DNA from 2 places in the Nonomuraea mesophila genome. Region 2 is predicted to be linked to the other one. Evidence: riboswitches for the same ligand, from Rfam matches in the RefSeq annotation. Region 2 holds a riboswitch; the other holds the start of a gene.
What was found. Region 2 has a riboswitch for cyclic di-AMP ahead of E1295_RS51965 (C40 family peptidase). Riboswitches for the same ligand answer to the same signal wherever they lie in the genome.
Positions count from the first base shown of each region.

Region 1: it holds a riboswitch for cyclic di-AMP, as region 2 does, so the genes downstream of both, E1295_RS41365 (C40 family peptidase) here and E1295_RS51965 (C40 family peptidase) in region 2, are expected to answer to the same signal.

Region 1 covers NZ_SMLD01000193.1:12-5,376, forward strand. The annotation lists gene E1295_RS41360 (hypothetical protein) at 141-956, opposite strand; gene E1295_RS41365 (C40 family peptidase) at 1,128-1,652, opposite strand; cyclic di-AMP (ydaO/yuaA leader) riboswitch at 1,726-1,889, opposite strand; gene E1295_RS41370 (C40 family peptidase) at 2,311-3,270, opposite strand; gene E1295_RS41375 (NYN domain-containing protein) at 3,371-4,624, opposite strand; gene E1295_RS41380 (response regulator) at 5,040-5,365, opposite strand, start outside.
Region 2 covers NZ_SMLD01000086.1:10,744-16,108, reverse strand. The annotation lists gene E1295_RS28050 (L-aspartate oxidase) at 1-254, shown strand, start outside; gene E1295_RS28045 (type III pantothenate kinase) at 258-1,040, shown strand; gene lysX (bifunctional lysylphosphatidylglycerol synthetase/lysine--tRNA ligase LysX) at 1,090-2,571, shown strand; gene E1295_RS28035 (helix-turn-helix domain-containing protein) at 3,103-3,315, shown strand; gene E1295_RS51965 (C40 family peptidase) at 3,333-4,289, opposite strand; cyclic di-AMP (ydaO/yuaA leader) riboswitch at 4,383-4,526, opposite strand; gene E1295_RS28025 (amino-acid N-acetyltransferase) at 4,795-5,364, shown strand.

The DNA of each region.
Region 1 (5,365 bases), on a different contig from region 2:
CTCCGTAGCACTGCCCGCGCGGTCCTCTGCCGTCACGGCTCCCGCGGGGACGCCGTCACCGGGTCCGCCCGGCTCCCCGCGCGCCTCGGTCTCCTCCGATGGGCCGTCCGCGTCCTGACGTCCGCTCATGTTCCTCCCCTTCACGTGAGCTGCTCCCGCACGTACACGCGCCACCGCGCCGTCAGCGTGGACACGGAGAGCCCGAGCGCGGCGAGCGCCGCGCGGACGCCGGCCACCTGCGCATCACGGTAGAGCCTCACCAGGCTCCTCTCACCGAAACGGCCGGAAAGGAAGCGACACGCCAGCCAGGCCTCCTGGTACGCCAGCGCGAGCCGTCCAGGTCCGGGCCCGCCCACGGCGAACGCCTCCGGCCCCGGCAGGGCGGCCGGCACGCGCCCGGCCCGCACCTCGGCGGCCAGTTCGGCGGCGGCCGTGCGCACGGGCAGCCCGGCGTCCCGGTAGGCCACGTAGTCGGCGAAGCCCTCGTAGAGCCAGACGGGCAGCCCGCCGGTGCCCGCGGCGACGTGGGTCAGCTCGTGGGTGAGGACGACGTCCTTGCCGAGGGACGTGAGCCTGCCGAACGACTCGGGGACGACGATCACCCTGCCGTCGTCGGCCACCGCCGCCAGCCCGTCGAGAGGCCCGGAGCCGGCCAGCCTGGCGGCGTCCTGCGCGGTGTCGGGGACGATGACCACGGGCCGTACGGGGCGGCCGAGCACGGCCGTGACCCGCAGCGCCGCCGAGTCGGCGCGGCGGGCGAGCTCGTCGAGCGTGCCGGGCGCGGCGTGGTGGCCGGTGACGAGGGAACGTGCTCCGCGGGCGACGGCCTGGCCGTCCGGCCACAGGTCGCGGTCCCGCGCGGGGAGGGCCGGCGGTCCGGGAGCGGGAGCGTCGGCGGCGAGGCCGAGGAGGAGGACCGCGGTCAGCGCGGCTCGTCGGCTCACCTGCGGGGACACGCTGCCGATCGTAGCGGGGGCCGGCGCGTACGCCGGCGCGAAGAACGGTGCCGGGAACGGTGACGCGAGCAGTGCGGGCGGACGATGCCGGGATCAGTGACGGCGAGCGGTGGGGGACGGGAGCCCGCCCAGGGTCCTGAGTGGATCCTCAAGGCCCCGGGCGGGGCTTCGTCACAGGCCGGGACGGACCGCGCCGACGAACGACGACTTGCGCCATCCGCCCAGCTTGTCGATGCGCACCCGTTCGCCTGTCCGCGGCGAATGGATCATTTTGCCCTTGCCGACGTACATGCCCACGTGGCCGAGCCCGTTGAAGAACATGAGGTCGCCTGGCTTGAGGTTCTTCCAGGAGACCTTGTTCCTGATGCGGGCGAACTGGCTGCTCGCCACGCGCGGGAGCTTCACCCCGGCCTTCTTCCAGGCGAACTGGACGAGGCCGGAGCAGTCAAACGAACCAGGTCCTGTGGCGCCGTAACGGTACGGGTCACCGATCTGGTTCTTGGCCACGGCGAGGGCCTTGCCGGCCTTCACCTTCTGCCGAGCGATCTTGGCTGCTCGCTTCCGAGCGGCCTTGGCCGACTTCGCGGTGGTGGCGGCCGTGGCCGCCCTCACCGAGGAGACGCCGGCCGTGTCGCTCGTCGTCGCCGCCAGGGCCGCCGGGGCATGGAGGACCAGACCTCCGGCCGTCACGGTCATCGTGAGCGCTGCGCCACGCAGGGCAAGGCGGGACAGACGGGGGTTATGCAGGGAGGTAGACAGGATTTCTCCTTGGGTCTTCCACGAACGCCTACCGGGTTAGCTGTCGGATTCGGGCCTGGAAGTCGCCCTACGGCGCGATGGGCGCGCCGATTCACCCCTGATCCCTGGGGAACTGGGATCGCTGGGTCCCCGGTTCCGTGCCTCCTGGCTGCACGGATTCGGCAGGCCATCGCCCCGGTCAGACAGGTGTGCCATGGGGATATCGCGGCGATGACCAGCGGATCTTTATCTGTCTTCACATCGGGAGGGACCGATGCGGGGCCGCGGCGCCATGGCTTGTGCACCGCGACGACGCCAGAAGCTACGTCGTACGGTCAAGGATCGGCAAAAGCGCAGTCAGCCGGTAAAGATCCAAAAAGGTGTCAGTAAAATCCGGAACCCCTGCTGAAACAGGGGCGCCGTTACCAAAAAGTGACCCTACTCACACTTCTGGCCACGCCCGTCTGTCAAGGGTCATATGTCGCTTTTGTCACACTCTTCGCGTCCTGCGCGCGAGACCCGCGGTGATCAGCTGATGGCGGAACGTGGCGGAACACGGCCGCGAGCCGCCCGCAGGGCGACTTCACGGTGGCAACGATGCCGCGTCGTAGGAGGGTTACGGGCGGACGGCGCCCACGAGGCTGCGGCCGTAGGCGGAGAGGCTGACCACCTTGACCACGTCGCCCGTCTGCGGCGCATGGACGATCTTGCCGTTGCCCGCATAGATGCTGACGTGCCCCAGGCCCTCGCTGAAGATGAGGTCCCCGGGCTGGAGGGCGTTCAGCGACACCCTGCGGCTGGCGCCCCACGACCACTGCGACCACGTCGTCCTCGGCAGCGACACGCCCGCCGCCCGCCAGGCGGCCTGGGTGAGCCCCGAGCAGTCGTAGCCGCCTGGCCCGGTCCCGCCGAACACGTACGGCTTGCCGACCTGCGCGAACGCGAACCGCAGCACCGCCGCGGCGTTCCCGGAGGCGGATCCGGTGTACTCGATGCCGGTGCTGTTCGGGTCACCGGTCCGGTAGGCGCCCAGCTTCTTCAGCAGCTTCTTCTGCTTGGCGATGAGGCCGAGGATCTCCTTGCGCTCCTTCTCGACCTGGCCGCGCACCTCGTCGGCGGAGCGCAGCGCGTCCTGCGCCTTGTCGCGTTGCTTCTTCAGCCCGCGGTTCTCCCGGTCGAACGCGGCCAGCTTCTCCGAGCGCTCCTTGGCCATCTGCCCGGCCAGCGCCATCCCGGCCAGCCGTCCCTGCGGGTTCTCGGAGCCGACCAGCCCGGGGAGGGAGGTGGCGTACTCGCCGACCCGGTAGACGCTGGCGGCCATGTCGGCGATCTCGACGCGCAGGTCGGCGACCGTCCGGAGCTTGCGCTTGTAGCTCTTATTCAGCTTGGTGTAGGAGCCCTTGGCCTTCTTGTAGCGCTCGGTCGCCGCGTTGTAACGGTCGACGACCTTGTCGGCCTTGTCGTTGAGCTTGTCGAGCTTGGCCTTGGCCTGCCCGATGGTGGGCTTCGGATCAGCGAGCGCGGCGCCCATGGGGGACACCACCAGCCCGAACGCGAGACCCACGGCCACCGGCACCCGGCCAAACCTCACTGCGTCGCCTCCCAGGGATCATTACTGGGGCGAAATAGTACAGAAGTGGCGGGTGGGGTCTCACCCGAACATACCAATTCGTAACTTAAGCCCGGCCCAGGCGGCGCAGCAGCAAGCCAGAAGGAACGGGTCTGGCTCCCATCCGCCTGACGGACTCGGCCACCTCCCGGTCCGACGAGACGACGGCGATGGCACGGCCGGGCGGCTCGGCGCGTACGAGCTGGCGGATCAGGTCGTCGGCGATCTCCCCCGGCGCGCTGAACAGCACCCGCACCCCGCGCGGCGCCACGACCTGCACGGGGGCGTTGAGCTCGGCCCCGTCGAACACCGCGGTCACCTCGACCCTGGTCTGCGCCACCAGCCCGCCCAGCCCGGTCATCAGCCGGTTGCGCTGGTCGGCGAGGGTGAGCGTGCCGTAGCCGGTCTTGGTGACGTTGTAGCCGTCGATGATCAGATGGACCTGCGGCAGCGCGAGCAGCTGGTCGAGGAGCTGCGGATCGTCGTCGGCGAGCGCACGCGCGGGCACGCGCACGCCCGGCCGCTCTCCGGTGACCGCGGCGACCGAGTCGGCCGGCCGGCTGATCGTGGTGGGCAGGGCCAGCTCCCTGCGCAGCCCGGCGGAGGCGTCCTGCAGCGCGTCGAGCAGCACCCTGATGCGAGAGTCCTCGATGCTCCTGCCCTCACGCGCGGCCCGGCGCGAGGCTTCGAGCTGCTTCTCCACGTCGGTCAGCCGCTCGCGCAGCCGCCGCAGCTCGGACTCGCCGGCGCTGCCCGCGGCCGAGGCGGCCGTGCGCGCATCCTCTGCGGCCCGCTCCATCTCCTCGGCCCGCCGCACCGCGGCCTTGGCCCGCTCGCGGGCGTCGTGGAGCCTGCGGCGCAGATCGGAGTTCTCGGCGCGGGCGGCCTTGACCTGCCCGCGCAGGCGGTCGGTCTCTTCCTTGGCCGCGCTCTTCTGCGCGGCGAGCTGCTCGCGCAGCCGGGTGACGACCTCCTCGCGCTCGGAGCCCTCGGCGGCCGCCAGCGACTGCTCCAGGTCGGCGCGGGCGGTCTCGATCATCTCCGCCCAGCCGGGCGGGCGCGTGAGATAGGCGGCCGCGGCCACGAGCACGGGGTCGGCGGCGGGCGGCACGTTGCCCTCGGCGAGCGAGGCGACCAGCTCTGGCCAGCCCGCGGTCACCGACTCGGCGACCAGCTCGCGGAACTTCTTGTCGTTCTCCAGCTGCGCCGCGATGGGCGCGCCGGCCAGCTTGGCCCGCTTGCGGGGGTCGAACTTGGCGATGCCACGAAGCGGCGGCGGAATGCTGGCAGCGGGCAGCGTGCCGAGAACTTGAGACGCCAAGTCGACGACATTCAGCCGCACCTGCTCGGGAAGCGGGCGAGACAGGCCTTCACCCGCTGAACTCATCCCACTTGTCCCTTCGTGACATGCCCTTTCAGACAAGGGTACGGCTGCCGCGTACCTGACCGTAACGGCCACTCCACTGTGGACAAGCGCTTGGTCACGGGCGGCGGGCCGCGCCGGCACGGGTGCTCACCAGGGGGCCGGCCGTGGCGGCCCGGCGTCGTACCGTCCGCTCGTGACCCCGCCGCAACGCGCGGGACCCGCGCCGGCCTGGCACGGAACGGCCGCGCCACAGGCCCGGTGGGGGCGCCGGCCGGCCTGGTCACGGGCACCCGGCGCGAAAAGCTGGAATTCCAGCGGTCCGCCGACCGGAGAACGCCACGATCGGGGCACCGGCCGCGCGGTGCCCCCGCTACGAACCCGCGTCGTAGACCAGGAGCGCGATCTGCACCCGGTTGTTGAGGTCGAGCTTGGTCAGGATGCGCGACACGTGAGCCTTGACCGTGGGCACGCTCATGAACAGCTCGCCCGCGATGTCGGCGTTCGACTTGCCCTGGCCGACGGCCGTCGCCACCTCCCGCTCCCGCTCGCTGAGCCGGTCGAGCAACTTCCTCGCGCGCTCCGTACGCTGGTCCGCGCCGCCGTCGGACACGTGCGTGATGAGCTGCCGCGTGACCGCCGGCGACAGGATCGGCTCGCCCGCGGCCACCTTCCTGATCGCCTGCACCAGGTCACCGG
Region 2 (5,365 bases):
TTGACCAGTTGGAGGCCGTGCTCGACGAGGGGGCCGAGGAGATCCTGCTGGACAACTTCACGATCGAGGACACCGTACGTGCCGTACAAATCGTGAAGAAGCGAGTCGGAAACAGGGTTGCCCTTGAAGCGAGCGGGGGATTGACCTTGGAATCGGCTCGTGATGTGGCCGACACTGGCGTGGACTACCTTGCGGTGGGAGCGCTTACGCACTCGGCGCCGGCCCTGGACATCGCACTGGATCTGCGGGGGTAATTGATGCTGCTCACGATCGACGTCGGCAACACGCACACGGTGCTGGGGCTGTTCGAGGGCGAGGACGTCATCGAGCACTGGCGGCTGGCCACCGACGCCCGCCGCACCGCCGACGAGATCGCGGTCGTGCTGCAGGGCCTGCTGACGCAGTCGCCGCTGCTCAAGGGGGCCGACATCGACGGCATCGCCATCTGCTCCACCGTGCCGAGCGTGCTCAACGAGATGCGCGAGATGTGCCGCCGCTACTACGGCGACGTGACCGCGGTGATCGTGGAGCCGGGCATCCGCACCGGCGTCCCCGTACGCATGGACAACCCCAAGGAGGTCGGCAGCGACCGCATCGTCAACGCGCTCGCGGCCATCGACCAGTACGGCGGCCCGTGCGTCATCGTCGACTTCGGCACCGCCACCTCCTTCGACGCGGTGTCGGCCAAGGGCGAATACGTCGGCGCGGTCACCGCGCCCGGCATCGAGATCTCGGTCGACGCCCTGGCCGCCGCCGGAGCACAACTGCACAAGGTCGAGCTCGTACGCCCCCGCTCGGTGATCGCGAAGAACACGGTGGAGGCCCTGCAGGCGGGCATCATCTACGGCTTCGCCGGCCAGGTCGACGGCATCGTCGAGCGCATCGCCGCCGAACTGGCCGACGACCCCGACGAGGTGACGGTCGTGGCCACCGGCGGGCACGCGGGGCTGGTCGTGGGCGAGTCGCGCTCGATCGACGTGCACGAGCCGTGGCTGACCCTCATCGGGCTGCGGCTGATCTACCACCGTAACGCGGCGTGAAACCCGCGCGAGTCCCTGCGGTTCGCCGGATCCCCTACCCTTTGTTGTTGTGAGCGACGAACTTCCCGAGCAGATGCGCATCCGGAGGGAGAAGCTCGACCGCCTTCGCAGCGAGGGCGTCGACCCTTACCCGGTGAATTTCCCACGCACGGCCATCAACGCCGAGGTCAGGGAGAAATACCAGGGCCTGGAGCCCGACACCGCCACCGGTGACACGGTCTCGGTCGCGGGGCGCGTCATGCTCAACCGCGTGGGCGGCAAGCTCTGCTTCGCCACCCTCCGCGACGGCGGCGCCGACCTGCAGGTCATGATCTCGCTCGACAAGGTCGGCGAGGAGTCGCTGGCCCGCTGGAAGCGCGACGTCGACCTGGGCGACCACGTGGGCGTGACCGGTGAGGTCATCACCTCGCGCAGGGGCGAGCTGTCCGTGCTCGCCGACAGCTGGCAGATCACCAGCAAGTGCCTGCGGCCCCTGCCGGAGAAGCACGTCGGCCTCACCGACCCGGAGGCGCGGGTCCGCCAGCGCTACGTCGACCTGATCGTCAACGACGAGTCCAGGAAGATGGCCAGGGTCCGCAGCGCCACCGTGCGCGCGGTGCGCGACTTCTGGCACGAGGAGGGCTACCTCGAGGTCGAGACGCCGATGTTGCAGCCGATCCACGGCGGCGCCACGGCCCGGCCGTTCAAGACGCACATCAACGCCTACGACATGGAGCTCTATCTCCGCATCGCGATCGAGCTCTATCTCAAGCGGCTCGTGGTCGGCGGCATCGAGAAGGTCTTCGAGATCAACCGCAACTTCCGCAACGAAGGCGCCGACTCGACGCACAACCCCGAGTTCACCATGATCGAGGCCTACGGCACCTACCTCGACTACCACGACATGGCCGACCTCACCCAGCGCATGTACCAGAAGGCCGTGGTGGCCGCCCTGGACACCACGGTGGTCGTGCACGACGGCGTCGAGGTCGACCTGGGCATCCCCGAGTGGCCGCGCATCACCCTCTACGGCGCGGTGTCCGAGGCCGTCGGCGAGGAGATCACGACCTCGACGTCGCTGGAGGAACTGCGCAAGATCGCCGACCGGCGCGAGATCCCGTGGGACCCCAAGTGGGGTCCTGGCAAACTCGTGCAGGAGCTGTTCGAGGCGCTCGTGGAGCACACGCTCATCCAGCCCACGTTCGTCATGGACTATCCGCTGGAGACCTCGCCGCTGGCCCGCCAGCACCGCGACGACCCGCTCGTCACCGAGAAGTGGGACCTCATCGGGTTCGGCACCGAGCTCGGCACCGCCTACTCCGAGCTCAACGACCCCATCGAGCAACGCCGCCGCCTGGTCGAGCAGTCCCTGCTGGCCGCGGGCGGCGACCCGGAGGCCATGCAGCTCGACGAGGACTTCCTGCAGGCGCTCGAATACGCGATGCCGCCGACGGGCGGCATGGGCGCCGGCATCGACCGCATGATCATGGCCTTCACCGGCAGGAACATCCGCGAGACCATCCTGTTCCCCCTGGTGAAGCCGACCCACTGACCTATCGCGGAATCGAGCGCCCGGAGCCTGCGCTTCCGGGCGCTCACGTTTGTACCGTGCGGCACGTCGCGGGGCCGCAGCCCCGCATCCGTACGAGCTTGTCAGCTCCGGGTCAAGAGCCCGGACGGGCGTACGGCGCGTTTCATGCGATTTTCCGCCGCTCTGCGTCCACGATGGCGGCGACCCCAGGCGGGTCCTTAAATAACGGGCCGCCGCGTGCTCCAGCCCATGGTGAGGAGCGGCTGTGCGGCGTATGGATCACGCAGAAAACCGCCGGCGGATGGATCAAAAACCGGGCCGGCCGGCGCCGGATCCGGCGTGGCGGAACCGGCGGGCGCCTTGTGCGTGGCGCGGCGGCAAGCGGCGGCCCGCGCGACCCGGCCACCTATGGCGAATCATGTCAACAGCGCTGGTCAAGGGCGGCGATTGTCGTGCTTGACGACCTTTCCATGATGCGTTTACCTTCTGCGAGGAGCGGCTGTGGCCTGGCTAAGAGGGGTCCAGGCCTGCTGTTGGGGGGGAGGGCTCCCGATGGAAGTGCTCACTGAAGACGTTGAGCTGAGCCATGCGGATCTGGCATTACTGGCGGAACTCGCCAGAGGAGTCACGGTCGACCGAGTAGGGAGACGACTGGACATCAGCGGCCGCACCGTACGCCGGAGGCTGCGCGGCATCTGCGACCGCATCGGCGTCGCCACCGCGATCGAGGCCGTGGCGTGGGCGGCACGCCGGCAGCTCATCTAGCGGGTGCCCGTCGCCGCTCAGTCGGCGATGCGCACCGCACCCGCGAACGGCCGCCGTGCGATCGACGCGATCCGCACCACGTCGCCCGTCCGAGGGGCGTGCACCATCATGCCGCCGCCCAGATAGATGCCCACGTGATGCAGGTCGCCGTAGAAGAACACCAGATCACCAGGGCGCATCTCGTCGCGTGAGATGTGCCGGCCCGCCGTCCACTGGTCGCCGGTGTAGTGCGGCAGGGAGATGCCCACCCGCTGGTAGGCCGCCATCACCAGGCCGGAGCAGTCGTAGGAGCCGGGACCCTCGGCGCCCCAGACGTACGGCTTGAGCTGCTGCGTGAGCGCCCACCGTGCCGCCTGCGCGGCCTTGCCGCTGCCCGCGATCGGCAGGTTGACGCGGGTGGCGCGCGTGCCGGGACGGCCGGCCTCGCCCAGCGCCCGCCTGAACAGGTTGCTCTCGACCTTGGCTACCAGCTTGCTGATCTTGTCACGCTTGCCGTCGAGATCCTTGACGATCTTCTCGACCTCGGCGATGCGCGACTTGGCGCCCGCCCTGGCGCGCTCGGCCGCCTTCATGGCCTTGGTGAGCTGGTTGAGCTCCTCGCCCTGCCGCTGCTCGATGGCGAACGTGGTCGCGGCGCCGTCGAGGAAGCTGTCGGGGTTCTCGGAGGAGGTGAACGCCAGCGCCCGGCTCAGCCCGCCCGTCATGTAGGCGTTCTGGGCCAGCAGGGCGGCCTTGGCGCGCTTGGCCGTCAGGTCCGCCTCGCTGGCCGCCAGCGTCTTACGTGCGGCCTCGGCGGCCTTCTTGGCCGTCTTCAGCTTCTCCCGCTGGCCGTTGTACCGCTCGGTCAGCGTCTCGATCTCGGTGTGCATCTTCTCGACCCGTGAGGCGAGGTCCTTGAGCGAGGGCTTGGGGTCGGCGAGGGCGGGGCCGGTGGGAACCGAAAGCAGCAGCGCGGCGATTGTGAGACTTGCCACACCGAGGCGGTGGCGCAACCGGGGGCGTTGCGGAGAACCGGCATGCCTGCCCGGCGACTTCCTCCCACGGTCGAGCGTGCGCTTCACCAACCATGCTCCTCTCGTAGACGCCTACCGGGTTAGCTGACGGGTTCGGGCCGGAGCAGCCCTACCGAAAAACTCGGATTCACCCCGTGATGGCGGTCGCCACCGGCGGTTCCCCGGCTTCCCTGAAGGGGAATTGAGCGTGCCTCCCCGCGCGCGACACGCGGGGATCATCGTCGCTGGACACTAATGCACTCCGGGTTCCTGCTCAACCAGAACTGCCAACTCTGTAGAGGTTTCGCAACCGAAGTGTCACAAGGGGATCTCGGTGGCAGTCGTGCCGGTGGGGCCGTATGTGGTGCTTCCTCCCGAACGAAGGCCGGGAGCGACGTCGTACTCACTCGGCCACGAGTTGTAACAGGATGGGCGGAGACATGCGAGTTAGGTCCGAGCCGTAATGACATCTGTACTCTGGAGAGCCATGGAGCAGGTGGCGGAACTGAGTGTGCCGGAGACCGCGGTGGTGGTCCGGCGTGCTCGCACGCCGGACGTGCGGGGGGTCAGGCGCCTGGTCGACACCTACGCGGGCGCGGGCCCGCGGCTCCTGAAGAAGGCCACGGTGACGCTGTACGAAGACGTACAGGAGTTCTGGGTGGCCGAGCGTGGCGGTCAGGTCGTCGGCTGCGGGGCGCTCCACGTGCTCTGGGAGGACCTCGCGGAGGTCCGTACGGTGGCCGTCGATCCCGAATGCCGAGGCATGGGGGTGGGCGATCGGATCGTCTCGGCGCTAATCCAGCAGGCCAAAGACCTGGGACTGCAGCGTGTATTCTGTCTTACTTTTGAGGTCGACTTCTTCGCGAGGCACGGTTTCCGCCGCATCCAGGGCACACCCGTCTCCCCCGAGGTCTACGCCGAGCTGCTGGCCTCGTATGACGAGGGTGTAGCGGAGTTCCTCGACCTGGAACACGTCAAGCCGAACACCCTGGGCAACACCCGCATGCTGCTCCACCTGACGTCGGGTGACGCGGACCTTGACCACACGGAAAGGTGAT